2 regions of the Salimicrobium jeotgali genome follow, and region 2 is predicted to be linked to the other one. Evidence: riboswitches for the same ligand, from Rfam matches in the RefSeq annotation. Region 2 holds a riboswitch; the other holds the start of a gene.

Region 1 (14,760 bases), 1.0 Mb from region 2:
ATCACTCTATTTGATCACTTGAAACCTTTCAGTGCTCATAACCGTAGGAAGTAGGAAGAGAGCGAGGGGAAACCATGAAAAAAATCATACTCATGCTGAGCTTACTGATATTTATTTTTCCTATGCATGCGTTCGCGGTGGAATACGACATTGAGAAAACTGCTATTACGGCAGAACTGCAGGAAGATGGAACGGTACACGTGGAAGAGCGGCATACGTATCAATTCGAAGGAGAGTTCAGTGGAATATCAAGAACGCTCATACCTAAAGACAATGCAGTGATCGAAGATGTGAAGGCTTTTGAACAGGGGAAAGAACTCGAAGTGGAACAGGAGGATGAATTGTATAAAGTTCATCGTTCCGGTGAAGACGAAACAGTATCGGTCAGGCTTACCTACTCTATAAAGGGAGGAGTGGAAGTATATTCGGATGTTGCCCAGTTCTACTGGCCGTTTTTTGACAGCAGTAACGAATCGGATTATGAAAATATGACGATTACGGTTGTACCACCGGAGCCGTCCGAAGCAAAAGCGGCTTATGGTTATGATGCCGCTTATCATACCGTAGACAGCGGTTCCGACGGCACAGTGGTTTTCGATATGGGGAAAGTGCCGGAAGGGAAGAACGGAGACATACGCGTCGCTTATGACGCCGCCCTTTTTCCGCAGGCAGAGCTGTCCAGTGATGAAGCCATGCTGACGGAAATCCTTAATGACGAAGCGAAGTTGAATGAGAAAATGATTGCCAGACAGGAGCGTCACGAATTGTGGAGCGGCCTCGGTCCTTATATAACAGGAGCTTTTTTCCTTTTGGCATTCGTCCTGTTCCTCGTCGGTTTTCGGAGAAGGAAGGAGACGCTGCGGGAAGCGGAACGTAAGAGAAGCGGCACCGGCAGATTCCCGGAAACTACAATGAGCCTGCCCGCAGTGCTTATGTTCGGCAATCATGGTCAGGTGACGATTCCTATGATGACGCCTGCCCTGCTTGAGCTTGTGAGGAAAGGAAACGTCGAGGAAGGACCGGAGGGGGAATTCCGGGCAGTGAACCGGGAAACCGATTACCCCCATGAGACGCTTCTGATGAACTGGCTGTTCGATGAAGTGGGGGAAAACGGGACGTTTAAGGTGGAGGATCTGGAAGAATACCTTGAAGACGAAGATCATATTGAATCCTACCAGGAGAACTTCCGTTTGTGGAGCGAAGCGGTGAAACAGGAAGTGAAGCAGTACGACCTGTATGAGGATAATACGAAAGCCCGCTGGGCGGCCGGAGTGGCGGGGCTGGCCATACTGCCTTTTACGATTCTGTTTCCAGTCTATGAAGTATTTATCTGGATGACGGCTGCGATTGCGTTATTCTTTTACTTTCTCATTTTCTCTTTACTTTATCGTCCTCTTACGTTTGAAGGGCAGCGGCTCAAACAGGAGCTCGAACCGCTTAAAACGGGGGATGAATGGCAGCAGTGGGAAGAGAAAGATCAGATATCCGCCTACCTGTATCAGGTGGGCGCAGGGAAAAGAAAATCGGACGTCGATCTGCCCGCAAGTGCCGTAACTGTGAACGATCTCGCCATGTTTATGATACTTGCAGGAACGCTTGATCAGAGTTTCCGGCAGGCCGATCAGACTGCTTCCGTTTCGGCTGCGACTACAGGCGCCGGAGCCGGTGGTGGTGCCGGAGTAGGTGGGGGTGGCGGTGGTTCAGGTGCTTTCTGATACGCCGATTCGATTCTCAACACGTACACTTATAAACCGTTAAATTTTCAATTTAAGCACGAGCCTCTTCAGGGGCCCGTGCTTTTTTCCATTCACTGAAAACCTGTGTTATCATCGTTCTAATAAGGGTATAGTTGAATATAAAAGATAAAGAGGGTACATATTTATGATTTTTGTGATTATTTCATTGATTATCGGGTTCCTTACCGCTTTCATCGGAAGTATAGCCGGTCTTGGCGGCGGAGTGATTCTAATACCGTCCCTGCTGTTCCTGTCCGATTTCTTCGAAGCTTTTTCGTGGGTTACTCCTCAAAAGATTGTGGCGATATCTCTCATTGTCATGATTTTCACCGGGATGTCTTCAGCCCTTTCCTATATTCGGCATAAGAGGGTCGATTTTAAACTAGGGGCTCTGTTTCTTATCGGAAGTATCCCGGGCGGCATATTCGGGGCGTACATTAACGGTTTTCTCAATGCGGATGTATTTTCCCTCATTTTTGGAGGAGTTATGATTTTCGTATCCCTTCTTTTCTTCCTGCCGAGGCGCCAGGGCTCCACGCCTCTCTTCAAGAAGGGGATGAAAGGAGTCCGGACAGTAGCCGGGGAGGAGTATCACTATACGGTTCCGATTACTCTCGGTCTTGTCCTCGCTTTCGTGGTCGGGACGTTATCCGGACTGCTCGGTATCGGAGGCGGATCGCTCATGGTGCCGGCGATGATTCTGCTGTTCCAGCTGCCTCCGCATATTGCCACAGCCACCTCGATGTTCATGATATTTTTTGCCGTAATCCCGAGTTCCGTGACGCATATCGGTCTCGGTCACGTGGACTGGTATCGGACGCTGTTCTTTATTCCGGGAGCGTATCTCGGCGGCACGGTCGGGGCGTACGTGAATCGTAAAATGAATGCGAAAAGTATAGAATGGGTGCTGCGCATTCTTCTGATTGTCGTAGGTATCCGTCTGATTTCTCAGGGATTATGATAAGGAGAAGAGATTATGATAGAGAAAATATTTATTTACTATACGAGCGATTTGCACAGTTATTTCGAAAAATGGCCGAAACTCGCCGGTTATATCGAAGAGAAACGGCGGGAGCATAGAAACAGAGAAGAAGCTTCTTTCGTATTCGACAACGGGGACCACGTAGACCGCTTCCACCCCGTGGCAGAAGGACTGAAAGGCAAAGGGAACGTGGAATTACTGAATGCAAGCGAATATGATGTAGTGAACTTCGGCAACAACGAAGGCATCACCCTTGCGGAACAGGAACTTTACCATCTGTACGACGAAGCGGACTTTCCGGTAGCCTGTGCGAATGCTTTCCCTATGTCAAAAGAAGATCCGGACTGGCTGAAGCCTTACGTCATCAGGGAGACTGCGAGCGGTGTGAAACTCGGCATCATCGGGCTCACTGCTCCTTTCCGTGTATTCTATCAGCTGCTCGGGTGGAAAGTGGAGGCCCCGGAGAGAATGATGGACAGGTATATGGAGGAAGTGAAGGCACAGAGTGATATCGTGGTTCTTCTTTCCCACCTCGGTTACCACACGGACCGGCAGATGGCTGCCGATTATCCCGGACTTGACGTAATCATCGGAGGTCATACTCATCACCTTCTTCCGGAAGGGGAGAAGCACAATGGCGTGCTGCTTACGGCTGCTGGGAAGCACGGAACACATCTCGGTGAAATTTTTATAGACTGGGATCATTCGAAGCAGAAACTGGTGAATAAGGAAGCGTACACGGTCGCATCCGATACGCTTGAAGAAAGTGCGGAAGTGAGAGAAAGGCTCGAGAATTTAAAAGAAAAAGCGCACCGGCGTCTTTATTCGACCGTGGCGGAACTGAAAACTCCTCTGACAGCGGACTGGTTCCATGAGACACCGCTGATGAGAGAACTGACGAAGGAACTGCGCAGCTGGACAGAGGCAGATATAGCTATGCTGAATGCCGGTGTCATTCTTGAAGGACTGGATGAGGGAGCCGTGACGTACGCGGATCTGCACCGGATCTGTCCCCACCCGATGAACCCCTGCAAGGTCCATTTGAGCGGCAAGGAAATCGTCGAAGTCGTCCGCTCCGCCTACACGAAACAGGTGACGGAATTTCCGCTGAAAGGGCTCGGGTTCCGCGGAGAAGTGATCGGTAAAATGATTTTTGAAGGTATTGAAATCGAAACGGCCACTTCCCCGGGCGGAGGCGAACACGTGCGTAAAGTATGGTTCGACGGTCAGCCGATCGAACGGGACCGCTGGTACAGTCTGGCTACAGCAGATACGTTCAGTTTCGGGAAGTTTTTCCCGGAAATCAGTCATAGTGCGACGAAAACGTATTACCTGCCGGAAATGCTTCGCGATCTGCTGCTTGAAGTTGTGCAGTCCGGAGAGTATTCTTCCCGGTAACGGTATCGAGGGCGTCGTCGTCCATTTTTTAGTAATAAGCCGGTTTAAAAGAATTGCTGGAGACGGCAATTCTTTTTTGAAGCTTAAGTCCCCTTGCAATAGGGAAGGGAAGCTGATAGAATTTAATCCGAATTGAATACGCGTGACCTTATCGCCACGATGAGGTAGAGGTGCAGGACATATCAGTATCGGGAACGAGCGTGACAGCGAAGAGCCCCCGGGAAAGGATGCCCTGCCGAAGTATGGACGGATCGTCATACCTTCCATGCTGGTACATGTTTGAATAAAAGATGTACTGTCATGCATGTTACATGCATGGTGCGCTACTGATCGCATGGAGGATAATCATATTGCTGAAGCAATGATGGATTATTTTCTGTCATTGTTTTTTTATATGCAAAAAAACTTCGATTACTCCTATGTTCATGTAGTCGATCCATGCCAAAAAAATTTTGGAGGTACGACTTTATGGAAGGAACAATCTATTCTCTTATACCGGCCGTTCTTATGCTTATTCTGGTCATAGCGACCCGGCAGGTTCTGCTGTCTCTCGGTCTCGGAATTCTCATCGGAGCGTTTATGCTTACCGGGTTCGACGTAACGGGAACTCTCAGTCTTCTGTGGCAGGAATTCTATACGATTTTCTATACGGACGGGGCACTGAATATCGGGAACCTGTACCTGCTCTCTTTTCTGCTGCTGCTCGGCGTCATGACCGCGTTCATGACCGCCTCCGGCGGAAGCAGGGCGTTCGGGAAGTGGGCAATTTCCCGCGTGAAGACGAAGCGGAGTGCTTCTTTAGTGCCGGCAGTGCTCGGTATCATCATTTTCATCGATGATTATTTCAACGCTCTTGCCGTCGGTCAGGTAGCCCGGCCGGTTACCGACAGACAAAAAGTGTCGAGAGCTAAACTCGCTTATTATATCGATTCCACTTCGGCTCCGGTGACGGTGATTTCTCCTATATCGAGCTGGGGCGCCTATATCATCGGTACAATCGGTACGATTCTCGCTGCGAATGAAATAACGGATATCGGGGCGTTCGAAGCGTTCATCCAGATGATTCCTTATAACTTCTACGTCTTTGCCGCGCTGCTTCTCGTCTTCCTCACTATAATGCTGAAGCTGGACCTCGGTTCCATGAAAAAGCACGAACGAAGAGCGGAGGAGACGGGGGAACTGACCGATCCGAAGCATACGGATATACCCGGGGATCTGAATGAAGAGTTCCATCCTCATGATAATGGACACATCAGACACCTGCTCGTGCCGATTGCCGTCCTCGTTGTGATGACAGTAGGGCTCATGATATTTACCGGCGTCCGGGCCAGTGAAGGTTCTGCGGATATTTTGAGTACGTTCGCCAACACGAACGTCAATTTCTCCCTGTTTTACGGAGGACTGACAGCGGCTGTCGTAGCGATTCTGATGTACACCGGTCTCCCTTCCGGCAAGTCTCCACTCCGGAAAGTGCTCCTGGAAGGAATCAAAGCGATGCTTCCGGCCATTTATATTCTTGTACTGGCATGGATGATCGGTTCAGTGATCGATCAGCTGAGTACGGGTGAGTATCTTGCCGGGCTCGTGCAGGCATCGAACCTGAATGTCGCCTATCTTCCCCTGCTTATTTTCTTTACGGCAGGGTTTATGGCTCTCGCAACTGGGACGTCCTGGGGTACATTCGGGATTATGCTTCCGATTGCAGGGGAAATCGCTGCAGTTACGGATCCGTCCTTCATTGTACCGGCACTGTCCGCTGTTTTGGCAGGTTCCGTGTTCGGGGATCACTGTTCCCCGATTTCTGATACGACGATTCTTTCTTCAACGGGAGCCGGATCCCATCACATTGATCACGTGCTGACCCAGCTACCTTACGCTATTATTGCAGCGGTCGCCGCTTCGACGGGATATTTCCTTTTTGCGCTGCTGGAAAGTGTGCTGGTACCGCTGCTTGCGACTCTTTTAGTAGTGGTTGCAGCCGGTTTCCTGTTCAAACCTGAAACGAATAGCTGAATGCCCCTAAAGACCGACGTGTGTCGGTCTTTTTGTTTATGTTGGATTGTCTAAAGTTTCTTTTGACATAGTTGAAATTTCCCATTATACTTTATACAAGATTACAGAATAATCTCATTTGTCCGAATTTTTTAAATTTTAACCATGGGGGACAGGTGAAGTCTAAAGGGAGGTCTTTTCTATGGAAAATCGCTCACAATGGGGCACCCGGGTAGGGTTCCTGCTTGCAGCGATGGGGTCGGCTATCGGCCTTGGTAACATCTGGCGTTTTCCGGCTACAGCTTATGAAAGTGGTGGCGGTGCATTCATCGTTCCTTATCTATTCGCGCTACTCACTGCCGGGATTCCGCTGTTGATTATGGAGTACACTATCGGTCACAGGTACAGAGGATCCGCTCCGAAATCCTTTGCTACCATCAACAAAAAAATGGAATGGATCGGCTGGTGGCAGGTGCTCGTCGCGTTCGTCATTTCGACGTACTATGCAGTCATCATCGCCTGGGCACTCATGTATGCTTATTATTCGATCGGTCTGTCCTGGGGGAGTGATCCGACGGCTTTCTTCGTGGGAGACTTCCTTAATCTTGCAGACCCCGGTCAGCTTGGCGGTCTCGTACCTAAAGTACTCATCCCTCTCGTTATTGTATGGGCTATAGTGCTCGGAACACTGTCTCGGGGAGTCAAAAAAGGGATTGAAGTCGCCAACAAGATATTCATCCCGGCTCTCGTCGTTCTGTTTCTTATCATCGTCGTTCGGGCTGTAACGCTTCCCGGCGCAATGAACGGTCTGAACAGCTTTTTCGAACCGGATTGGAGCCGAATACTGGATGCAGAAGTATGGATTGCTGCTTACGGGCAGATTTTCTTCAGTTTATCCATCGCTTTTGCAATTATGGTAACGTATGCCTCCTATCTGCCGAGAAAGTCCGATATTACGAACAACGCATTTATTACCGGTTTTGCGAACTCATCTTTTGAAATTCTTGCAGGAATCGGGGTATTTTCCGCAGTCGGATTCATGGCTTTCCAGTACGACACGACTGTGGCAGGCCTGGCAGCCGAGAAAGGGGTCGGAGGGATAGGACTTGCTTTCATGGTGTTCCCTGAAATCATCAGTCAGATTCCGGGCATACCGGGACTGTTCGGTGTCCTGTTCTTCGCCTCTCTCGTTCTGGCAGGGTTCTCCTCTCTAATCTCGATTTCGGAGACATATGTAGCCGCTGTATCCGAAAAATTCAATATTTCCCGTCAGAAATCAGTAATCTTCGGCGGAGGAATTGCAGCTATTCTTTCCCTGCTTTATGCAACAAGAGGCGGATTGAACATACTCGACACCGTCGACCACTTCATCAACAGCTATGGCGTGGCTCTTGCGGGTCTTGTCGAAGTAGTGGCTGTCGTGTGGTTCGCAAAAGAACTGAAAGCTCTTCAGGAGCATGCGAACTCAAGCTCTGACGTTATGCTTGCCGGCTGGTGGCGATTCTGTCTCGGTGTCATCACGCCAATTGTACTCGGGTTCCAGATGGTCCAGAACCTTACTGGTGAACTTGCAGAACCGTACGAGGGATACCCGACGGATTTCCTTATCTACTTCGGGTGGGTGGTGGCATTCGCTGCTATCCTGATCGGTTTTGCTTTCTCCATGAAGAAATGGCCACAGGGAACGGCGTTTGAAGACCCGACTAAGCCTAACCACAAGGAGGGGTCACTCTGATGGCTATAGTTATGTTCATTCTTACCATCACCATCATTTGGGGCGGACTTGCTCTAAGTATTACCAACGCTGTACGGAAATCCAAAAATTCATAGGATACAGGCGGTCTGCACTTGGTGCAGGCTGTTTTTTTATATGGGAAATACCCGGGAGGTGGTCGTTACCTTTTTCTTCGGAGTGTGGAATTATGGTATACTGGCAACAGTGTAAGAGGTGATAACATGTTGGAATTGTTAGGTAAACAATATGAAATTTTAGAGGATCACCGCAATGCGGTGGAAGAAGAGTCTATTGAACAAAGAGCAAGCGAGATACTAGGGAAATACGATTTCATCGTAGGTGACTGGGGATATGGTCAGCTCAGGCTGAAAGGGTTCTATGATGATCAGAACCAGAAAGCGACGTTCGATACGAAAATAAGCACGCTCGAAGATTATTTGTACGAGTACTGTAACTTCGGTTGTGCCTATTTTGTACTGAAACGCATTGATAAGTAGAAGGAGGAGGTGAATGCGCGCCCCTCTTATTTCTTATGAGAAACCGGGAAAGGTGTGAAACGGAATGTATTTTGTGAATCGTGAAGAGATTGATAACCTTCTCATCTACGTGGAAGAACTGATCCCTGAACTGCAGCAGGCAGGGATGGAGACCACTACGGAACGGCTTGCTCTGGAAAGAGCTACCCACATGAGTGTGGAAGTGATGATTGATGTGGGGAATAAAATGATCGACGGCTTCATCATGCGCGATCCGGGCAGCTACCATGATATTATCGATATTCTTATGGACGAAAAAGTTCTACCTTATGAAGAGGAGAATCAGTACAAGAGGATCATCGATATGAGAAAGGCAGTCGTGCGTGAGTATACGACCGTTTCCCATGAACGTCTGTTAAGCGAGTGGAACGAATGCCTCGGGTCTTTAAGACAGTTTCCGGAGCGTATCCGTCACTATTTGAATGCCGAACTGGGAAGTGTTTCGGCGTTTACGAAGGAGTGACAGCAATGAAAAAGTACAAAGGACTGCTGATCGACCTGGACGGTACGATGTATCGGGGGAACGAAGCGATAAAGGAAGCGCCCTTTTTCGTCGAAGAGTGCCGAAAACAGGGCATCCCCTACGTATTCCTTACCAACAACTCCTCGAGACAGCCTTTGCAGGTGGCGGATAAACTGAACGGGATGGGGATACACGCCCTTCCGGAGCAGGTATACACGTCCAGCATGGCGGCCGCCGCTTACATACAGCGCACGTTTCCTGAACCGGACGTCTTCATGATCGGAGAAGAAGGGCTCGAGTCAGCCCTGCTTGCAGGAGGCGCGACGCTTACCGAGGAGAACGCTGACGTGGTCGTCGTCGGTATTGACCGCGAGTTGTCGTACGATAAATTGAGGAAGGCTGCGCTGAATATCCAGAACGGAGCGGTGTTTGTAAGTACGAATAAAGACAGGGCGATTCCGACAGAAGAGGGAATGCTCCCCGGGAACGGAGCGATAACGGAAGCGATTGCTCTCACTACCGGAATCAGCCCCGTGTATGTCGGGAAACCGGAAGCGTTGATTGTGGAAGAGGCGCTGGAAGTGCTCGGTGTGAGTAAAGAAGAGGCGCTGCTTGTTGGGGATAACTATGAAACGGATATATCAGCCGGCATCCATGCGGGAGTGGACACACTGATGGTAGAAACAGGAGCGACCTCGTTCGAAGACTTGAACGAGGTCGCGAGTCAGCCCACTTATAAAGTGAAGAAACTGGATGAGTGGACGTTTTCCTGAGGCCCTTTATTCGTCGTTATCACCTGCAGCACTGTGGGCCAGCCTGCTGGAAGCAGCTGCTGCGATAGCCCCTACGATGTCATCGAGGAAAGTGTGGCATTTGCCGGACGATTTATCGTCCAGTTCTTTCAGAATGCCGGGTTTCTGTTTGTCGATGTAACCATAGTTGGTGAACCCGATGGAACCATAGACGTTCACGATGGAAAAAGCGATGATTTCATCGATGCCGTACAGACTTTCGTCGGTTTCGATTGTACTCTGAAGCGGTTCTTCGAGCTTATTCTCTTCTGCGAGCTTGTCCATTTGAATACCGGTGATAATGGCATTCTGTACTTCTCTTTTATGAAGGACTTTCTGGACGTTTTCCCGGCAGTCTTCCATCGTCAGACCTTCGTGATATTTCGCCTGAAGATAATAGACGAGATCCGCAATGTCATCGATTGATACACCGCGTTCTTTCAGCCACGCCCGTGCCGTCTGTTCCAGTTTGGTAATTTTATCACTCATTATAACTTCCTCCTAACGACTCAGTACAATTTTCTCTTTCCCTGGTTTATATAGGAACAAACCCGTGAATAAAGTATAACAAAGAGACAGACCGGATGTCTGTATCAAGAATGGGGGACTTATACATGCGAAAGCCGAAAGTATTGATTACGAGACCATTACCGGAAGAAGTCGTTGCTCCTTACCGTGACCGACTCGACATTGATATGTACGACATCGACCAGCAGATCCCGGAGGAGGAGCTGAAAGCGAAAAGAGGAGACATTGATGCTCTTGTTCCGATGCTGAGCGAGAAATTGGATGATGACTTTTTCCGGAACACGTCCGCCAAAATCGTAGCCAATCTGGCCGTCGGTTTTGATAACATTGATGTGGAATCAGCGCGGAAGAACGGGGTGACCGTGACGAATACGCCTGATGTTTTAACCGAAACGACAGCTGATCTTACGTTTGCTCTTCTGATGAATACCGCAAGAAGAATCAGCGAAGCTCAACATTACATAAAAGAAGACAGGTGGAAGCAGTGGTCTCCGCTGCAGCTGGCCGGCACGGATATCCACCATAAAACCGTCGGTATCGTCGGAATGGGACGCATCGGAGAGGCAGTGGCTAAAAGAGCCGGAGGTTTTTCGATGGAAGTGCTCTATCACAACCGTTCCCGTAACCCCGAGGCGGAAGAGCAGACAGGGGCCCGGTACGTTTCTCTCGATGAACTGCTTCAAACGTCCGACTACGTCGTCTGTATGACTCCGTACACGGAGGAAACCCATCATATGTTCAATGATGAAGCGTTCCGTACCATGAAAGACACCGCTTATTTCATCAATACCTCCCGCGGGAAAACGGTGGATGAAAAAGCTCTGCAGCACGCTCTTGAGAACGGGGAAATCAGGGGATGCGGCCTTGATGTGTTCGAAGAGGAGCCGATTTCTGCAAATCACCCGCTTCTCGGGTTGAAAAACGTGACGGCCACCCCTCACATCGGTTCGTCAACAACAGAGACGAGGTATCGCATGATGCAGCTCTGTCTCGACAACGTCACGCGTGTCACTGCGGGGGAGAGTCCTCTCACCCCGGTCACGTGAACATAAAAAAAGAGAAGGGGAGCCCCTTCTCTTTTTACGTAATGTATAATCAGAATACCTGCTCGACTTCGTAGATGCCCGGAACTTCCTGGCTGAGAGCCCGTTCGATTCCGGCTTTCAATGTAATCGTTGAACTTGGGCAGTTACCGCACGCTCCCATAAGGCGCAGGCGGACGATGCCGTCTTCTACGTCTACAAGTTCCACGTCCCCTCCGTCACGTAACAGAAATGGGCGCAGTTTATTCAGGACTTCCTGGACTTGTTCGTTCATATCCACTTGTTGTTGCATATCAACTTTCCCCTTTCGTGATGATGTTATCTATACTATATCACAAATGTAGCATCCATAGCTTTGGAAGATGAGAACTATTATCATTTTATCTTTTCTCAATAGTTTTGTAAAATGAAAGTAACCGATAAGGAGGAGAGGCCGGTGAATAAGGAGAATGTAACTATCACTGTGTACGGGGCGGATCAGCGCTGTGCGAGCTGCGTGAATGCGCCGGGGTCGAAAGAGACATATGAGTGGCTCCAGGCAGCCATCGGTCGCAAGTATGGAAATGAAGAAATCACTTACCGATACATTGATATATTTACTGCAGAAGAAGATGAGTACACCGAAAAGATTATGGAAGACGAGCTTTTTTATCCACTGGTGCTGGTCGAAGGAGAAATAGCCGGAGAAGGAGACCCGCGTCTCAAATCCGTCTATCAGCATCTGGAAAAGCACGGTCTTTCGGCACAGGAGGGATAAATTGAATCCTCTTATAGAATTTTGTGTAACGAACCTCGCCGACGGTTCCCAGGAAGTGAAAGAGAAGCTGGAGAAGGACCCGGATCTGGATGTTCAGGAATGGGGCTGTCTGAATCACTGCGGGATGTGTGCCATCAAAAATTACGCTCTCGTCGAAGGACAGCGGATATTTGCTAATTCTCCGGATGAACTGCTTGAGAAGATTTATGAATACCTTGAGGAAGAAGAGCTGATATGAATGGATTGAACATTTACTGATCAGCCTATATACTGATAGTAGAAAGGAGAGGTTCCGAATGGTTCTGAATATTACGGAAGCTGCAATTTACAGAGTGAACGAAATGCTGCAGGAAGAAGACTCTCAAGATAAATACTTACGCTTCGGTGTCCAGGGCGGAGGATGCAGCGGTCTTTCCTATAAGCTCGGTTTTGAAGAAACAATGAATGAAGAACTTGATATAGTAGAAGAACACGACGGCCTTCAGGTCATCATCAATAATCAGGATGCTGCAATTATTGAAGGGACGAAGATCGATTTCAAACAGAACATGATGGGTGGCGGGTTCACGATTGATAATCCGAACGCCATCGTATCGTGCGGCTGTGGATCATCCTTCAAGACAGCGACAAACGCAGGCACGCCGGACCCGAACTGCTGATTGCCGATTTCAAAGTTCGTTTTATATTCGTTTGAGGGAAACGACCCTCTTTCGTGTCTTCACATAATACACCTTCTTAGCGAACGGAACATTCGTCAGGGAGGTGTATATTTTTGTGGATTTATACCTAAGAAAAAAGCGGACTCCCTTGCCCTGGAAAAAACCGGGAAAATAAACTGAAGCTAACGTTGTGGGAGAAGATAACCTTAGTTATCTTTTTATTGGTTACAAAAAAACTATATACCAATTACTTAAATGTCCTGGAACTGAACGCTTCAGTTGAATAAAAAGAAAAAACTTTAAAATCTCTGTAAGATTTCGTGAGGTTGTGCGTCTAATATGTAGGAGGTGAAAAAGTGACCGGGCTGGAGGAGATATATAAACGGTATTTTAAGGATGTTTACTTATTTGTTTATAGCTTATCAAAGAATCGACATGTTGCCGAAGACATTACTTCTGAAACATTTTTGAAGGCTATCGACGCACTGGATTCATTTGAAGGAAAAAGCGACATAAAAGTATGGCTTTTTCAAATTGCTAAAAATAGTTATTACTCTTATTTACGAAAAAATAAGCATGTAGTAAACAGACAGGAAATTCCTGAAGAAACAGATGATACAAGTATAGAAAAAAAGGTTTTGGATAAGGAAGAATCGATGCGTATTCATAAAATTATTCATGCACTACCGGATACTTATAAAGAAGTAGTTACACTGAGAATGTTTGGAGAATTAAGCTATAAAGACATTGGTGAAATTTTTGGAAAAACGGACAATTGGGCCTGTGTCACTTTTTACCGTGCCAGGAAAAAAATCAATGAAAAAATGAGGGAGAACAAATGAAGGTAACGTCTTGTAATGTAATTCAAGATCTTATTCCTCTGTATGCAGAAGACATGCTTAGTGAAGATTCAAAAGAATTAGTAGAAATCCATCTGGACGAGTGTAAGGAATGTAACGAGTATTTAAATGAACTTAAGACGACAGAAAAGGGACATTTTCCGATAGAGACAGATTCTCGTCCGTTGAGAAAGATTCAGACTACTTTACGGAAAAAGAAATGGCAGACGATTATTTTTTCCGCACTGCTCACTCTTTTGATTGGTGTCCTTGCAGTATCTTTTTTGACAGCTCGTGAATACCTGCCATATTCAGAAGAAGTAGTGTCAGTCAGTGAAACAGATAACGGCTCAGTTCTTGCCGTTTTTGATGATGAGGTGGCCGGCTACGATCTTGAAACTTATCCAGATAAAAGTGGAACGGGTTCGATTTATCATTTGACGGCCTGGGAGACGAGTTGGCAAGACTTTACTAATAATGAAGGAAACGCGCCGATTGTATTGAACCCGGATGGTGAGTCAGTGGAGTCTGTGTATTACTATCACACTGACGGAAGCCAGGATCAGCTTATTTATGGAGAGGACCAGCATTCGGGAGGGGGCGTCGTTACATTGCCAAGATTGTCTTTGGCTTATTTCTCAGGGTTAGCAATGATTGCACTATTGTTCTGTGTAGGACTCATATTCGCTGTTCGTTCGAATGAAACCTGGGTCGCACGAATAACCAATGTAACTTTTCTTCCGTTATCTTATTTACTCGCTCAACTCATTGTAGTTGGATGGAATACCACGACATATTCAGTAACAAGAGACTTCACAGCTATTTTATTAGTTGCTATCTTATTATATGGGATTCTTTCGATAGGTTCAAAATGGGTGAAAACACGTTTAATTAAATGAAAAAAGTATAAGGAGGATAAACGTATGTTTAGTTGTGAACGGTACACGTTCTCTGTTCACCTCAGTAAATGAAAGAATAAGAGTAGTAGAATTAAGGAAGTAGTAATCTTTGAGATTGATGGTATCTTATTTCACACAGAGAGAAGCGTTGCACCGGAGACTGGACAAACTGTGATTAAGCGAACGAGACCTCGAAGGGGAAACTTAATTATGAATGAAAATAGTACATTGAAAAATCAAAATGATACAATTGCCGGTATAATTGCAATGTTTTTAATAATAGGTATGGCAATTACCGATGTTCCATTCCATTTGAGCGTGATTGTATTTATAAGTATTTTTTGATTAATTTTATATGGAGTATCTCAGAAAGAGAAAATAGGAAAAGCGGGGCTTATAAAG
Region 2 (14,760 bases):
ATTTCCGACAAGCCTGCAGTCATAGATGTTTGTATTGAGGATATGGCACCGCTCCCGGGTCATATTGATTACGCTTCGGCCGTGAATTACTCTCAATATATCATCAAGAATTTCTTCGAGACCGGAACGATGGACCTTCCCGACATGAAAAAGGCTGTAAAAAGAATGTTTTGACACGTAAAAAAAACGGCCAGAATCGTTGTTCAATTTAAAAATAGATCTACTGGAAAAACGAATCTTTTTTGCTCTCTTTCCTTCGAGCTTATTCATTTATTAAAAAATAGACACAAATACCGGATTTCAAATCCTTCGGTGTTTGTGTCTATTTATATTTTTCTTCGGCTCTTCTCCACTCAATGTACAACTATCCCTACGAGTAATCCGGCTATAAACAAAAATCCGAAACTCCAGTGGTGGAGGGCCGCCTGCTTCATCACTGCTATTTCTTTCTCCCTCGTCCCACTACGCCCGAAGGCCCGGGGCAGCTTAAAAGCCAGAAAAACGGCCGGGAGAGCGAGCAGAATAAATGGAGTCGCAGCATTCGAAATTGCCATCCACAACAATACAATGTAAGGAAGAACAGCGAGAATCGAAAGCGTTCTCGTCACTCTTTTCTTCCCTAATCTGACTGCAATCGTCCTCCTGTGCTGTTCGTCCTTTTTGATGTCACGCACATTGTTAGTCAGAATCATCATACTGATCAGCAGACCGAAAATTACGGCTGTAGCTGCAGCAGCATAGTTTATGCTTCCTGTCTGAACAGCGTATCCCAGGAGAGTCGTAGCTACTCCGAGGAAAAGAAAAGCGGTGCATTCTCCAAATCCGAGAGACGCAAGAGACCTGCTGCCGGCTGAATAAAAAACCGCTGCAGTGATACCGGCTGTACCTACGATTATCACCCACCAGCCTACGGAAAAGGCGAGCGATAAACCGATCGCTACGGATACCGTCAGCAGTATACTGACCACTATCGGTATCCGGGAGTGTGCAGGACCTTCTTTCCCCTTACCTGTTGCTTCCCTCCACGGAAAGTTCCAGTTGAGCCAAATTTATTACATCATCAGAATGCAAAAACCCGACCGACTTTTCCGACATCGATCGGGTTTTCCTGATTTTTACTTGAGATTTCCCTGTGCTTATTCAAACATCCTTCTTATTTTTTTGTAAGAAGGTATATAAAGTACGGAGCTCCGATCAGAGCCGTCATGACTCCGGCCGGAAGACCGTCCGGTTCAAGAACGTTCCGCCCGATTGTGTCTGCCGCGAGCAGGAGCCAGCCTCCGAGCAGAAGAGTCAGAGGCATATACAGCTGTGTTCTCGGACCAATGAGAGTTTTTGCCAGGTGAGGAGCCATCAGGCCTATAAAAGATATACCTCCCGTAACAGAAACTGCGGAAGCGGCCAGAGCTACTGCTGCCATAAGCATCGAGAATCTTTCTCTCCCGAGCGGAAGGCCCAGTTCGATACTCACAGGTTCCGAGAGGTTCAGTATATTCATTCTGTTCGCTTTATAAAAAGTGAATGGTATTAGAAGCAGGAGCCATGGGAGCAGCGCCAAGATAAAGGGCCAGTCAGCCCCCCATATATCTCCGGCAAGCCATTGCGAGATGAAATTGACTTTTTCTCTTTCCGCGGATGATATCAGGATGATCATCAGCCCCGAGAGTGCCATGGAGAAGCCGACACCGACCAGAATCAGGCGGATCGGCTGGAAACCTGCCCGTCTGTCGAACGAAAACAGATAAATGGCGACCGCTGTCGCAAGCGCCCCCAGAAACGCCACTACCGGTAACAGGTAAATGAAGCTGCCCGGTTCGAGCGGAGCAAACAGAAAGAACACGGCCACTGCCGCTCCGGCCCCTGCATTAATACCTATAATACCGGGATCCGCCAGATCATTTCTGGACAGGGACTGTAAAATGGCGCCGGACAGAGCAAGCGCCATACCAGCAAGAACCGTAATGATTATTCGTGGCAGCCGTACTTGAAAGAAAACGAAATTCTCTTTGAACGTACCTTCGCCGGCTATTACGGAAGGAAGCCTCGCAAACGGTACCGAGGAATAGCCGAGAGCCATCCCGAGCAATGCTGTAATGATGATCAGCGCACTGAAAACTGTCAGGTAAATTTTGAATTTGCGCAGTACGGATGGATGTATCATGTGAAACTCTGCCCCTTTCTTTGTACGATAAATAAGAAAAAGGGCAGGCCTATGAAGGAAACGATTGCCGCGACCGGCGTTTCATAGGGAGCATTCACCGTACGCGCGAGCGTATCGGCGATAAGCATAAAACCGGCTCCGATTATCGCGGAGGCCGGAAGCACGTTCCGGTAATCGTGCCCGATGAGCGGGCGGACGATGTGAGGAATCATAAGACCGAGAAATGCCATATTCCCTACAAGAGCTACTGCTGCTCCTGCAAGAAGTACTATAATGACAAACAATGCCCATTTGACTCTTGTTACTCTTTGACCGAGGCCGATAGCAAGTTCCTCATTCAGACTCATAATCGTTAAATGCTTGGCGAAAAACATAGCGACGAAAATTCCCGGCAGTACAATGGGAGCAAGGATCTGCACCTGTCCCCAGCTCGTTCCGGATAGTCCTCCGGCCGTCCACATGGAGACATCTTTGGATATCTTGAATATCAGGCTTACCCCTTCGGCTATTCCGAACAGAAATGCAGAAATTGCCGCTCCGGCCAGAACAATTCTGAAGGGGGAAAACCCGCCTTTATTCATCGTTCCTACCCCGAAGACGAGAGCCATCCCGACACCTGCCCCAATAAAAGAACCGAAAGTGATTCCTAAATAGTTTGCATCCGGGAAGAAAGCATAGGTAAAAGCAAGAGCCGCGTTCGCTCCTGCAGTTAAACCGAGCAGTCCCGGGTCGGCAAGAGGGTTCCTCGTCAGCCCCTGCATGATAGCCCCTGACACGGAGAGTGCTGCACCGACAAGCATAGCGGCCACTTCCCGGGGCAGACGGATTTCTCTGAGAATCAGCGCCGTACCATCTAAAGAAGATCCTGTTATTGAAAGCCACGCTTCTTTTAAGCCGGAGTCAGCAGCGCCAAAGGTCATCGCTATAAAAAAAGATATGAGCATCAAGACGACGCTTGAAATCCACGTTACAATTCGCATATTTGTCCCAACTTTTCTGTATTAGTTCTACCTGTTACCCGGTAATTCAAAGACTAAAGAACAGATGACCCGCCCCGATCACCTGTCCCAAAGTCCGATCTATTGCACAGGAACTCCTTTATTTCTCTCCAAGAAATTTCTCTTTGAAGAAATCAAGTTGATATTCCAGAGAAATAGCGTCATTAAAGTAGAATTTTTTCGCATCCGCCTCATAAACGTTACCGTTCTTGACAGCCGGTATCGACTGATAAGTTTCCGTTTGTTCAAAAGAAGTCTCAGTATCGGAATTTTTACTGAAAATAATATAGTCACCAGCATATTCTGGCAGCACTTCAGGGGAGATAGCGTAGAACCCAGGTTCCATCGCCATCTCTTTTACTTTCTCAGGCATTTTCAGCCCCATTTCCTGATAGAGAATTTCTGTACCGCGGGCCCAATTATCACCGAATACGTACAATTCTTTTTCAAAATTCTCGATGACGGTCACCGTAGCGTCTTTTCCTATTTTTTCTTTGATCTTTTCACCGGTCTCCTTGGCCTCAGCCTTGCATCCATCTACCCATTTTTGAGCTTCCTCTTCTTTACCCAAAAGTTTTCCGATTTCCACGTGCTGCTCCAGATAACCGAGTTTGCCATACGTATATGTAACGGTTGGAGCTATTTCTTTTAGCTGACCTACATTTTCAGTACTTGCAAGACCTATAATCAGATCCGGATCAAGCTCGATGATTTTTTCCAGATTATCGGGGGACACTTCTTCCACGCCTTCAAGCCGGCTTTCAAAGTTCGGATTCATCTTCGACCATGAATCGACTCCGACTACGTTTCCATCAAGTTTCAGCACATTTCCTGCATAAGTGGAAAGTACGACGATACGTTCAGGATTCTCAGGAACTTTCACTTCCTCTCCACTTTCGTTTTCATACGTACGCATGGAGGAACTTTCGGAAGACGATTCCCCTCCTTGCTCTTTCTCTCCGGAACTTTCCTCATTTTCTCCTGAACTGCAGGCACTAAGCGCGACGAGCGCTCCCAACAGAATCATCAGTATTATTTTTTTCAATGGTATTCTCTCCTCTGGATAAATTGTAAGTAAAGCAAATCGGTTTTCCTGTTCTGGGTTCCGGCACGACATCCGCTTCTATGTTAAAAACTTCCCGGAGCGTTTCAGCCTGGATGACGAAATGGGCGTTCCCCGACTTAACGACTTTTCCGTCTTTCAGTGCGATGATATTATCCGCAAAGCGGGCGGCCTGATTTATATCATGCAGGACCATTACGATTGTCCGCCCTTCCTCCCTGTTAAGCCGTTCCAGAAGCTCGAGTACTTCGAGCTGGTGCGCCATATCGAGATACGTCGTCGGTTCATCCAGCAGAATCGTCTCCGTTTCCTGAGCCAGAGCCATCGCTATCCACACTCGCTGACGTTGACCTCCCGACAAGTTGTCTATGCCGTCATACTTGTAAGCGAGCACACCTGTCATCTCGAGGGACCAGTCAATAACTTCATGGTCTTTCTTCGAAAGCTTTCCGAATCCCGTCTGGTGGGGAAACCTTCCGTAAGAGACCAGTTCTCCTACCGTAAGCCCCGGAGCCCCTTCGGGAGACTGCGGCAAAATGGCCATTCGCTTTGCCAGTTCCCGGGTCGGGTATTTACTGATATTTTTACCATCGAGGGTTATCGCTCCCCCTTTAGCAGGAAGAATCCGGGCGATGGTCTTCAAAAGAGTCGATTTCCCGCAGCCGTTTCCCCCTATAATTGTAGTAATCTGACCACTCGGAATATCTACGTTCATATCCTCGATTATATTAACGTCGCTATAACCTGCGTCCAGGTTATTAATGTGCATATGGCCCACAGCCAGGCACTCCTTTCGATGAAGCGATGAGAATGATTATCAACGATAATGATAATACTTCAGGTCGATAAAGTCAATAAACCTGAAATATATTTCATTTCCTTTTCTTCCTGTTCCGAATATGTTTTCGTAAAAAAGACGCCATCAAAGATTACGGTGGCGCCTTAAGGCTTTGACATTCAAGAGTGTGAAAATAGCGAAGAACATAAGGAGCATAAAGACCTGCCATTGAAGATCACCGAGATTTTCATTTCTGAGCATGATCCCACGCAGAGCTTCCGCACCATAGGTAAGAGGCATCAATTTGCCGAGCACCTGCACCCAGCTGCTTAATCCTTCTATCGGGAAAAGTCCCGAGAAAAATAGCTGAGGTACGATAACAAGGGGTATGAACTGGATCATCTGAAATTCATTTTTCGCATATGTGGACAACAAAGTACCGAGACTGAGAGCAGTAAGGGCAAGAAGCATCGTAATAAACAATACCATCCACATCTCACCGACCATGTACATATCCAGCACATATACTGAATAGAGAACAATCAGAACGGATTGCAGGAGCGTAAATAATCCAAACCCGAGCAAATATCCTCCCACCAGCTCGTACCTTTGGATTGGCGTGGCCAGGACCCTTTCGAGAGTACCCTGGGTCCGTTCCCGGAGAAAAGAAACTCCCCCTACGAGAAATACAAAGAAGAATATAAAGAATCCGATAAGTACAGGACCGGTGTAATCAAAGAAATTCATGTCCTCTGAACCATGCCAATATTGAATACTCACTGCTTCTTTTCTATCTACTCCCATCGCCTCCTGAATAGAGGTACGTATCATTTGATGGTCTGTCGGGTCCGAACCTTCAAGAATTAACAGAGGTCTATTTTCATCCCACTTAAGTAAAGCATCGATCTCCGCATCATTCAGCTGTTTTTGTGCTGTCTTTTCGTCGAGGATTGATACTTCCATTTTTCCGGAAGCCAGCTGTTCGTAGATTTGTTCCGGTGCTTCCACCACAGCCACTTCAGCCGTCCGGCTGTCATTATCGAGTACAAGCCATAAGAGGGATAATATAAGTCCAGGCGCCACTACCATCAGGGCCACACTCCGCTTATCTCTCAGGAATTGGCGTAAAATCCTTTTGGCTACAATAAGAATGTTCAAGCTTCCTCACCTCCGAAATGAAGGAATACATCCTCGAGAGTCTGGGTATGATATTCTCTCTTCCATGCATCCGGGCTTCCGGCAGCTATTACTTTCCCCCCACGCAGCATTGCCAGCCGGCCACATTTCTCGGCTTCTTCCATCGAGTGAGTAGTGATCAGAATAGTCGTCCCCTGTTCTTTCAACCGGTAAAATTCCTTCCAGATGCTGCGGCGTACTACAGGGTCAAGTCCCGTGGTCGGCTCATCCAGTATCAGAATTTCCGGATCGTGAACCATCGCTATCGCCAAGGATAATCTTCGTCGCATCCCCCCGGAAAAAGAGCCGACGGAACGGTTTCTGTATTCCAGTAGTCCGGTAATACGAAGTACATATTTCATTCTTTCTTTTTTTTGTTTTCTGAGATAGAAGGAAGAAAAGAAATCAAGATTTTCCCAGGCGGTCAGTTCGTAATAAAGAGCATTTTCCTGAGCCATATAACCGTACCGTTTCATAAGCGAACGTTTCGGCATTCGCTGGTTCCTCAGCTTCACTTCCCCCTCCTGAGGGATGATCAATCCCGTCATAATGCGCACGAGTGTGGTCTTTCCGGATCCTGAGGGGCCCAGTAATCCGAATATTTCCCCGCGATCGATGAATATGTCGACATCCTCCAGCACTTTTTCTTTTCCGAATTTATGTGTTATTCCATTCAGTTCAATCATTTCGATCCCCCCCCTTCCTTTATTTTAACTTCTTTCAAAGGATAAAACTCTATTTATACAAAACTATTTAATTTTTTCTGCTTTCCTATTTGAAAGTGGTCCGTGGTAATTGTTAAAAACTGAAATTTTTGTAAGAGGTACGTTTTTTTATAATTTTGGAAAAAGCAACTACAGAAAAATTTTTTTAGTTTCAGTTAACTATTTTATAACTTCTTTAATCTCACAATTAATGTAAAAAGAGTTTCATCTGAATGGAGCGTGGGTACATTCCCTAGGAAGACATAATGATAAGGAGGATTCGTGTGAGCGATAAAAAAAGCAGAAAACAGGAACAACTGGAACGTTTTACAGCTGATGATCGCGATAAAGAGATGACCACGAACCATGGAACGAAACTCTCTGAAGACGAATTTTCCCTGAAAGCGGGAGAACGCGGGCCTACTTTAATGGAGGATTTCCATTTCAGAGAAAAAATAACGCACTTTGACCATGAACGTATTCCGGAAAGAGCCGTACATGCCAGAGGCTATTCCGCCCACGGAGAGTTTGAGCTCTATGAGTCTCTGGAACAATACACAACTGCTGATTTTTTGACGGATACAAGCAAAAAGACCCCTACCTTCACCCGCTTCTCCACGGTTGCAGGCTCTAAAGGGTCAGCAGAACTGGCACGTGACGTGCGTGGGTTTGCAACAAAGTTCTATACAGAAGAAGGCAACTTTGACCTTGTAGGTAACAACATACCGGTATTTTTCATTCAGGACGCCATTAAATTTCCGGATCTCGTCCACGCGCTAAAACCCGAACCGCATAACGGCATCCCTCAGGCAGCAAGTGCCCATGACACATTCTGGGATTTCATTGCGAATAACCAGGAATCGGCACACATGATTTTGTGGGCGATGAGTCCCCGGTCCATTCCGAGAAGCTTCCGGATGATGGAAGGTTTCGGTGTAAACACTTTCCGACTGGTAAATAAAGAAGGAAAAGGTCATCTGGTGAAGTTCCACTGGAAGCCGAAACTCGGCGTACACTCCCTCGTATGGGACGAGGCACAAAAAGTGAATGGTAAAAACCCGGATTTCCATCGTGCCGATCTTTACGAAGCAATTGAAAATGGAGATTTCGTCGAATTCGAACTGGGACTTCAGATAATCGATGAAGGAGATGAGCATTCTTTCGATTTTGATGTTCTGGATCCTACGAAAGTGTGGCCCGAAGAAGAAGTTCCGGTCAAACGGGTAGGTAAGCTGACGCTGAACCGGAACGTGGACAACGTGTTTGCCGAGAACGAACAGGTCGCTTTCCACCCGGGCCACGTCGTACCTGGAATCGACTTTTCCAATGACCCGCTGTTACAGGGACGTCTGTTCTCTTATACAGACACTCAGCTGACACGTCTCGGAGGGCCCAATTTCCACGAAATTCCGATCAACCGCCCCGTCTGCCCTTTCCATAACAACCAGCGCGACGGTATGCACCGAATGACGATTAACCGCGGTCAGTCGAGTTACCACAATAACTCGTTGGCGGATAACCATCCGCGTACTGTTCCTCCGGAGGAAGGCGGATTCGAACATTATCAGGAAAAAGTGGAAGGTGAGAAAGTACGCGCACGGAGCGAAAGCTTCAAAGACCACTTCTCTCAGGCCATCATGTTCTGGAACAGTATGAGTGAACACGAGAAAGGTCATATTAAAGATGCTATAAGCTTTGAACTTGGTAAATGTCAGCAGACAGCCGTCCGCGAACAGGTTGTGGATATGCTTTCCAATATAAGCGGAGATCTTGCTTCCTACGTAGCAGATAATCTCGGACTGGCAGCACCACAAAATCAGGCGGAAAATATAACAAAAACTTCTCCGGCTCTGAGCATGGCGAATACGGTACAGTCACCTGAAACCCGTAAAATTGCCGTGCTGCTTGCAGAAGGCTTCAACGGTGAAGAAGTTCAGGGAGTCCTTGACGGTATCGATAAAGCCGGTGCGGATGCTGAAATATTCAGTACCAAACTCGGTAAAATCAAAGCTGATAATGGGTACACGGTAGAGGCGGATCATACATTCCTTACCGGAGATTCCGTACTTTTCGATGCTGTGTACGTTGTAGGCGGCCCTGACCTCAGTGAATCTTACAAAATGAAGGCGAAGTACTTCACGAAAGAAGCTTACATGCACTTCAAGCCTGTCGGAGCGACTCACGACGGTAAAGACTGGCTCGAAGAAGCGGGCATGAGCGGACAGCCGGGAGTCATCACTTCAGATGATCTCGAGTCCTTTGGAGAAGACTTCATTAAAGCCGTAGCCGCACACCGTTTCTTTGATCGCGAATTAGTATAAATCAAAAACCCCGGATTCAGAGAATCCGGGGTTTCGTATGTCTTCAAAATCTGTTATGTAAGTCCTGATGTTATTTTGATAAATAATTGCGCAATCCTTCTGTTACTGCCTGAGCTACCTGATTCTGGTGGTCCCTCGTCTTTGCAAGATCCAGTTCGTAACCATTGGAAATATAGCCGAGTTCCAGCAATGCAGCAGGAGCCTTGTTACCACGAAGCACCTGGAAATTTCCATGAAGTGTGCCATCATCCTGATAACTTGTGCGTGCTGTGAGACGGTTCTGTATGGAGGCAGCGAGAGACGGAGACCCGTAGTAATAAGAGCTTATCCCTCTTGCACTTTCGTATTTGTGAGAATTGTAGTGAAGACTTACGAAAGCGTCTGCATTGTGACGGGCGGAAGATCCGGTGCGTTCGAAAAGCGAAACGTATCGGTCGGAGGTTCGTGTCATAATTACCTCCGCTCCGGCATACCTGAGTGCCCCTGCCACCGTCTGTGCGGTCTGAAGGGTTAAATTTTTCTCAAGCGTTCCATCTCTGCCTATCGCTCCGGGTTCGTACCCACCGTGGCCGGCATCTACAACGATCGTGGAATTCTTTAAAGAAGAAATATCATCAGAGGGGGAAGCGGAATGGGACGCTTTAACAGCAGTGGCCCTGCCGGAACTTGTCAAAAATCCTGCAATCCACGCCTCAGAGCCGTTACCAAGTTGAACTTTTACCCAGCCATTTTGTTCTTCTAATTTCTGATACGTGTCCCCCTGTCCGGCGAACCCGACGATTGGAGTCTCTGTGCCCGGCCCTTGTCGAAGGTAAACGGTATCAGCCTGGACGATTATGTCTCCTGAAGCTGTCTGTCCGGAGGAAGCGGAATTTCCTGCTGATACAAGATAATGACCCGCTACCCAGCCACTTTGTCCATTATAATCAACATTCGCCCAGCCGTATTTCTCTTCCTGCACTGTTACTTCCGTACCCCGAGAGAGCGCTCCCAGCACTTCGGACTCGCTCCCCGGCGCTTCCCTCAAGTACAGAGAGGAAGCGTCCACCTGCTTCGTGGAGTGACTGTCTGCCGCTACTGCAAAAGTTCCTGTAAAAATAAATAAAAAAGTAAGTAATAGAGCGGTAATCTGTTTAATAATGACTATCCCTCCTTTTGTTTGCCGGGCCAAGGCCGGCAGTTATCATTATAACACTTTTCCATAAAACGAACACCCAGCGAATGGATTAATTCAGAATCTGGTCTTAAATACAGGTATAACAAAAGTCCATGACAAAAATTATCCCCCCAGGAAGTCGGACGATGCTGTCCGGTTCCAGGAGGGGGTTCGACGTATAAATAAAAAAGAACAACACTTCGCATCCTGCGGGCACGGCCCGCAGAAGTCTCCGTGTTGTTCTCCAGAAAATCGTTTCAATGAATTAACCGGTCCTTGTCTTTCCATTATCTGTGCTGTCCCGGTCTCTATACAGCTTAAATGCTTGCTACTTTCTTTTGCTGATAAATATCTATCATATTATGCAGTGCTGAACATTCGGCGTCGTCCAAAGGAATCATAGGAAGGCGTACGCTCCCTACGGAAACTCCCATGTAATTCAGGGCTTCCTTCACAGGAGAAGGGCTCGGCTGGGCAAAAATAAGTTTCATCATAGGCAGAATGTACCCGTGCAGAGTGGCCGCCGTCTTCACATCCCCACGCTTGTAACTGTCTATCATGTCTTTCATTTCGTCACCGATAACATGGGAAGACACGGAAATGACTCCGGCGCCCCCTACGGATAACATCGGTAACGTCAGACTGTCTTCTCCGGTGTAAACGGAAAAGTCCTGAGGTGTCTGGCTGATGATACGCGTGGCAGCATCCAGATCACCGCTCGCTTCTTTTACAGAAACAATGTTCTTGATTTCAGCAAGCCTGATAATCGTATCGGGTTCAATGTTTACGACACTCCGTCCGGGAATATTGTATAACATGACCGGGAGTGAAGTTGCTGCAGCCACTTGAGAAAAGTGACGATACAGGCCTTCCTGAGAAGGTTTGCTATAGTAAGGAGCTACGAGCATAATACCGTCCACTCCCACTGCTTCTATCCGTTTCGTCAGTTCTACAGTGGCTTTCGTATTGTTGGAACCGGTACCTGCGATGACCGGTACTCTTCCGTCTGCGACTTCCACTACAAAGCGGCAAAGCTCCACTTTCTCCTCAGCCGTCAAAGTCGGGGACTCTCCGGTCGTTCCGGCTACGACAAGTCCCTCCGAGCCGTGGAGGATCAAATGCTCCACGAGGTTTCTCGTCCGGTTATAATCGATGTCCTCCTGGTCGTCAAAAGGCGTCACCATGGCCGTTAATAATTGTCCAAAATTCATTGTTACACACCCTTTTTGAGATTTTTAGATTTAGGTGCGGAGGACCATAATAAAAAGCAACAACGGAAATCAGGGCCGCTGTTGCCGTAGAAACATGTATATCGTTTCTCCGTAAGATAGCCCTCCATATAGTCTCCTATATGACAGTTCTGCATCTTTTAAATACCAGAACCAGCGGTCAGAATCATGAGGCTTCTGCCACTTCGGCAATGTCCCCTTTCGATGCGATTCACCGAAGCCTCCGCTTCTCCCTGCATCTACTAATGATTATTGCACCTCTACCCTTACTTCAAACATTATTTGAAATAAGATGTGGTATTGAATTACTTCCAACATACCAGAGCAGGGCCTTTTTTACAATCGATTCGTTTCAAAAAAATCTATTATCCCCGTATTTCTTCAACGCCCATTGCCGGCTTTGTTTAATTGTACTGTAAGAACCTGGCCGGCCAGGGGGTCCAGAACTTCATTCTTCATAAAGACGTCTCATTTTCTCAATCTCCTTCTCCACTTCCTGTTTAAGGGTACGTGGAGATACAACCCGGGCCTTGTGCCCCCACTGGAGTACCCAGGTGACGAGTCCCGTACTCATCTTCCCTTCTGTGGACAGGAGAAAATACTCTTCGTCCACCTGTTTCACCGATACTTCCAGACCGAATCTGTCGAGTACTACATTCAGAAGGGACTGATGGAATTTTATTTCGACTTTCATATTTTCGCCAGAGAACATGTGAAAGCTCTGATTAACGTACTCCTGAACATCGAAGTCACCTTTTTCAAACGTCTCCTCGGCGATACGGATGTTTCTTATACGATCCAGACGATAGTGACGCATCTCTTCTGTTTTACGGAACCAGCCGATCAAATAGTAGAAGTCGTTCTGCCAGATAAGGGCATACGGCTTCACTTCGTACTCGTCTCCGTTTCTATGATATTCGAACGTTTTATTCATGTTGTATTTACCATACTTGAAGCAGACGACCCGCTGCTCGGAAATAGCCCGGTGCACGTGATCAATATTGATTTTAACCTGATCATAATCGTTCGCTGTCATCTGTGAAAATATAAGAGGGTCCGGGAGGGTTGCAGCAATATGTCTGCTCGTTAATTTGCCCAGTTTTTTAATAAGTTTCTTTTTTTCTTCCCCATTAATGAAACGGGCCGACAAAATGGCATCATTCAACAATCGGAGCTGATACGTTTCAAACAATCTGTCCTGAAAACTGTAATATACTTTGCCGAATTTTCCCCGGTTTTTTATGATTTCATAACCGATCTCTTCCAGCACGTTCATGTCACTTTTCAGGGTTCTCGAATCGAATTCTCTATCCACCCCGAAAAACTCCTGTAACTTACTGCTCATTTCCGTAATGCTCAGTTCGTTATTTTCGTCCGTCTCTTCAAAAAGGATACGTAACAACGTTAACAGCCTGGTATTGTTGTTCAGTTCCAAATACTCACCCCTCGACGACTTCAAAATAGGTTCGTTTCATATATCTTAAATTCATAGTAAAATTTATTCACACTGTTGTCTATGCTCAATCGTTAAAAATGCCTACTATTCCCGCAGGTGAACATTTTTTTGTATTTCTGGTAATCTTTTATAAAACAGCTGTCTGGCCCCTGTTTTCATTTATTTACTGAGAACGGGTTTGAAATTGTTGTCACCTCCGGAGCGTGAGAGTATAATATTCCATTAGTCTATGCAAACTAAAGGAGGGTTATCAATGGTGGAACAGAACTACAACAGAGTTCTGGTTGCGGCATTGCTCATATCAGGATCTTTCATTACGATCCTTAACCAGACACTTATGATTACGGCCATTCCTCCGATTATGGAAGAAATGAGTGTATCAGCCAACTCCGCCCAGTGGCTGACCACCGTCTTTATGCTCGTGAACGGAATAATGATTCCGATTACCGCATTTTTAATAGAAAAATTCACAACAAGACAGCTGTTCATGACAGCTATGACAATTTTCTTGGTTGGAACATTTCTTGGAGGTATCGCTTTTAACTTCCAGAGCTTAATCGCGGCACGCGTAATTCAATCAGCCGGGGCCGGTATCATGCTTCCGCTGATGCAGACGGTCTTCCTGCTTATATTCCCGGTGGAAAAACGCGGAACGGCCATGGGGTACATAGGACTCGTTATTTCCTTCGCCCCTGCCATCGGCCCTACCCTTTCCGGGTGGGTGACTGAAGAATTTACATGGAGATACCTGTTCTGGTTCATCTTCCCGCTTGTCATTATTATGATTTTGGTAGCTTTCTTCGTACTGAGGAACGTGACGGAACTAAAAAATCCGAAACTCGATATTCCTTCCGTACTTCTTTCCACGTTCGGCTTCGGAGGACTACTGTACGGATTTACAAGTGCCGGAAACAATGGATGGGGAAGCCCTATCACTCTCCTCGGCCTTGCAGCCGGGTCCGTCATTCTCTTCGCTTTTATCAGAAGACAGTTGAGTATGACTCATCCGATGCTTGAGTTCAGGGTATTCAAACTGAAAACATTCAGACTGACTACCATTATCGCCGGCATCACGTTCATGGGGCTTATAGGTTCTGAAACACTGATTCCGCTTTTCATGCAGAACATGCGTGGTTTCACTGCGCTCGAATCCGGTCTCGTACTTCTTCCGGGGGCTCTCATTTCCGGGTTGATGTCTCCTATTACCGGAAGGATTTTTGACCGGATCGGAGGACGTGTGCTCGGAGTGATAGGTCTCTCGATCATGACGACCGGGACAGTCCTTTTGGGAGTACTTGATACGGAAACGACTCTCACTTACCTGGTGGTCGTCTACGCTATCCGCATGTTCGGTTTCTCAATGGTGATGATGCCCGTCACCACTTCAGGTTTGAATGAGCTGCCTAATAAACTTATCCCGCACGGAGCTGCGGTGAGTAACACGATGAGACAAATCGCTGCTTCTGTGGGTACTGCCGTTCTAGTTACTCTGATGACAACATCCAAAGACGTAGCAGCATCTCTCACATCCATGGAGAGGCCGGATATCTTTGGGGTTAATTTCGCTTTCTTCCTCATTGCCGCTCTCTCGGCGGTATCAACGGTTCTTGCTTTATTCATTAAGCGCACCTCTCCGCCTAGTGACGAGCAGTGGGACGAGTGGGAAAGACAGGCTCAGGAACAAAAAAACGAAAAACAAAAAGAGAAAGCAGCAGGCG

What was found. A riboswitch is a leader RNA that binds a small molecule or an ion and turns the genes downstream of it on or off. The one in region 2 is predicted to bind lysine.
Region 1: another riboswitch for lysine. It lies ahead of AAV35_RS03825 (Na+/H+ antiporter NhaC family protein); the one in region 2 lies ahead of dapA (4-hydroxy-tetrahydrodipicolinate synthase).

What each region holds. Positions count from the first base shown of each region.
Region 1 is NZ_CP011361.2:769,011-783,770, forward strand. It holds gene AAV35_RS03810 (DUF2207 domain-containing protein) at 75-1,715, shown strand; gene AAV35_RS03815 (sulfite exporter TauE/SafE family protein) at 1,882-2,697, shown strand; gene AAV35_RS03820 (bifunctional metallophosphatase/5'-nucleotidase) at 2,713-4,116, shown strand; lysine riboswitch at 4,274-4,450, shown strand; gene AAV35_RS03825 (Na+/H+ antiporter NhaC family protein) at 4,585-6,129, shown strand; gene AAV35_RS03830 (sodium-dependent transporter) at 6,311-7,843, shown strand; gene AAV35_RS03835 (methionine/alanine import family NSS transporter small subunit) at 7,843-7,938, shown strand; gene AAV35_RS03840 (YutD family protein) at 8,065-8,340, shown strand; gene AAV35_RS03845 (DUF86 domain-containing protein) at 8,405-8,842, shown strand; gene AAV35_RS03850 (TIGR01457 family HAD-type hydrolase) at 8,848-9,615, shown strand; gene AAV35_RS03855 (phosphatidylglycerophosphatase A family protein) at 9,622-10,122, opposite strand; gene AAV35_RS03860 (2-hydroxyacid dehydrogenase) at 10,248-11,207, shown strand; gene AAV35_RS03865 (NifU family protein) at 11,257-11,496, opposite strand; gene AAV35_RS03870 (YuzD family protein) at 11,641-11,961, shown strand; gene AAV35_RS03875 (YuzB family protein) at 11,963-12,199, shown strand; gene AAV35_RS03880 (HesB/IscA family protein) at 12,258-12,620, shown strand; gene AAV35_RS03885 (RNA polymerase sigma factor) at 12,977-13,462, shown strand; gene AAV35_RS03890 (zf-HC2 domain-containing protein) at 13,459-14,358, shown strand; gene AAV35_RS14610 (hypothetical protein) at 14,569-14,703, shown strand.
Region 2 is NZ_CP011361.2:1,818,196-1,832,955, forward strand. It holds gene AAV35_RS09075 (pyruvate oxidase) at 1-174, shown strand, start outside; gene AAV35_RS09080 (prenyltransferase) at 354-968, opposite strand; gene AAV35_RS09085 (FecCD family ABC transporter permease) at 1,154-2,161, opposite strand; gene AAV35_RS09090 (FecCD family ABC transporter permease) at 2,158-3,141, opposite strand; gene AAV35_RS09095 (iron-hydroxamate ABC transporter substrate-binding protein) at 3,260-4,204, opposite strand; gene AAV35_RS09100 (ABC transporter ATP-binding protein) at 4,155-5,000, opposite strand; gene AAV35_RS09105 (ABC transporter permease) at 5,145-6,158, opposite strand; gene AAV35_RS09110 (ABC transporter ATP-binding protein) at 6,155-6,862, opposite strand; gene AAV35_RS09115 (catalase) at 7,147-9,201, shown strand; gene AAV35_RS09120 (N-acetylmuramoyl-L-alanine amidase family protein) at 9,272-10,372, opposite strand; gene dapA (4-hydroxy-tetrahydrodipicolinate synthase) at 10,675-11,568, opposite strand; lysine riboswitch at 11,678-11,857, opposite strand; gene AAV35_RS09130 (helix-turn-helix transcriptional regulator) at 12,035-13,021, opposite strand; gene AAV35_RS09135 (MDR family MFS transporter) at 13,296-14,760, shown strand, end outside.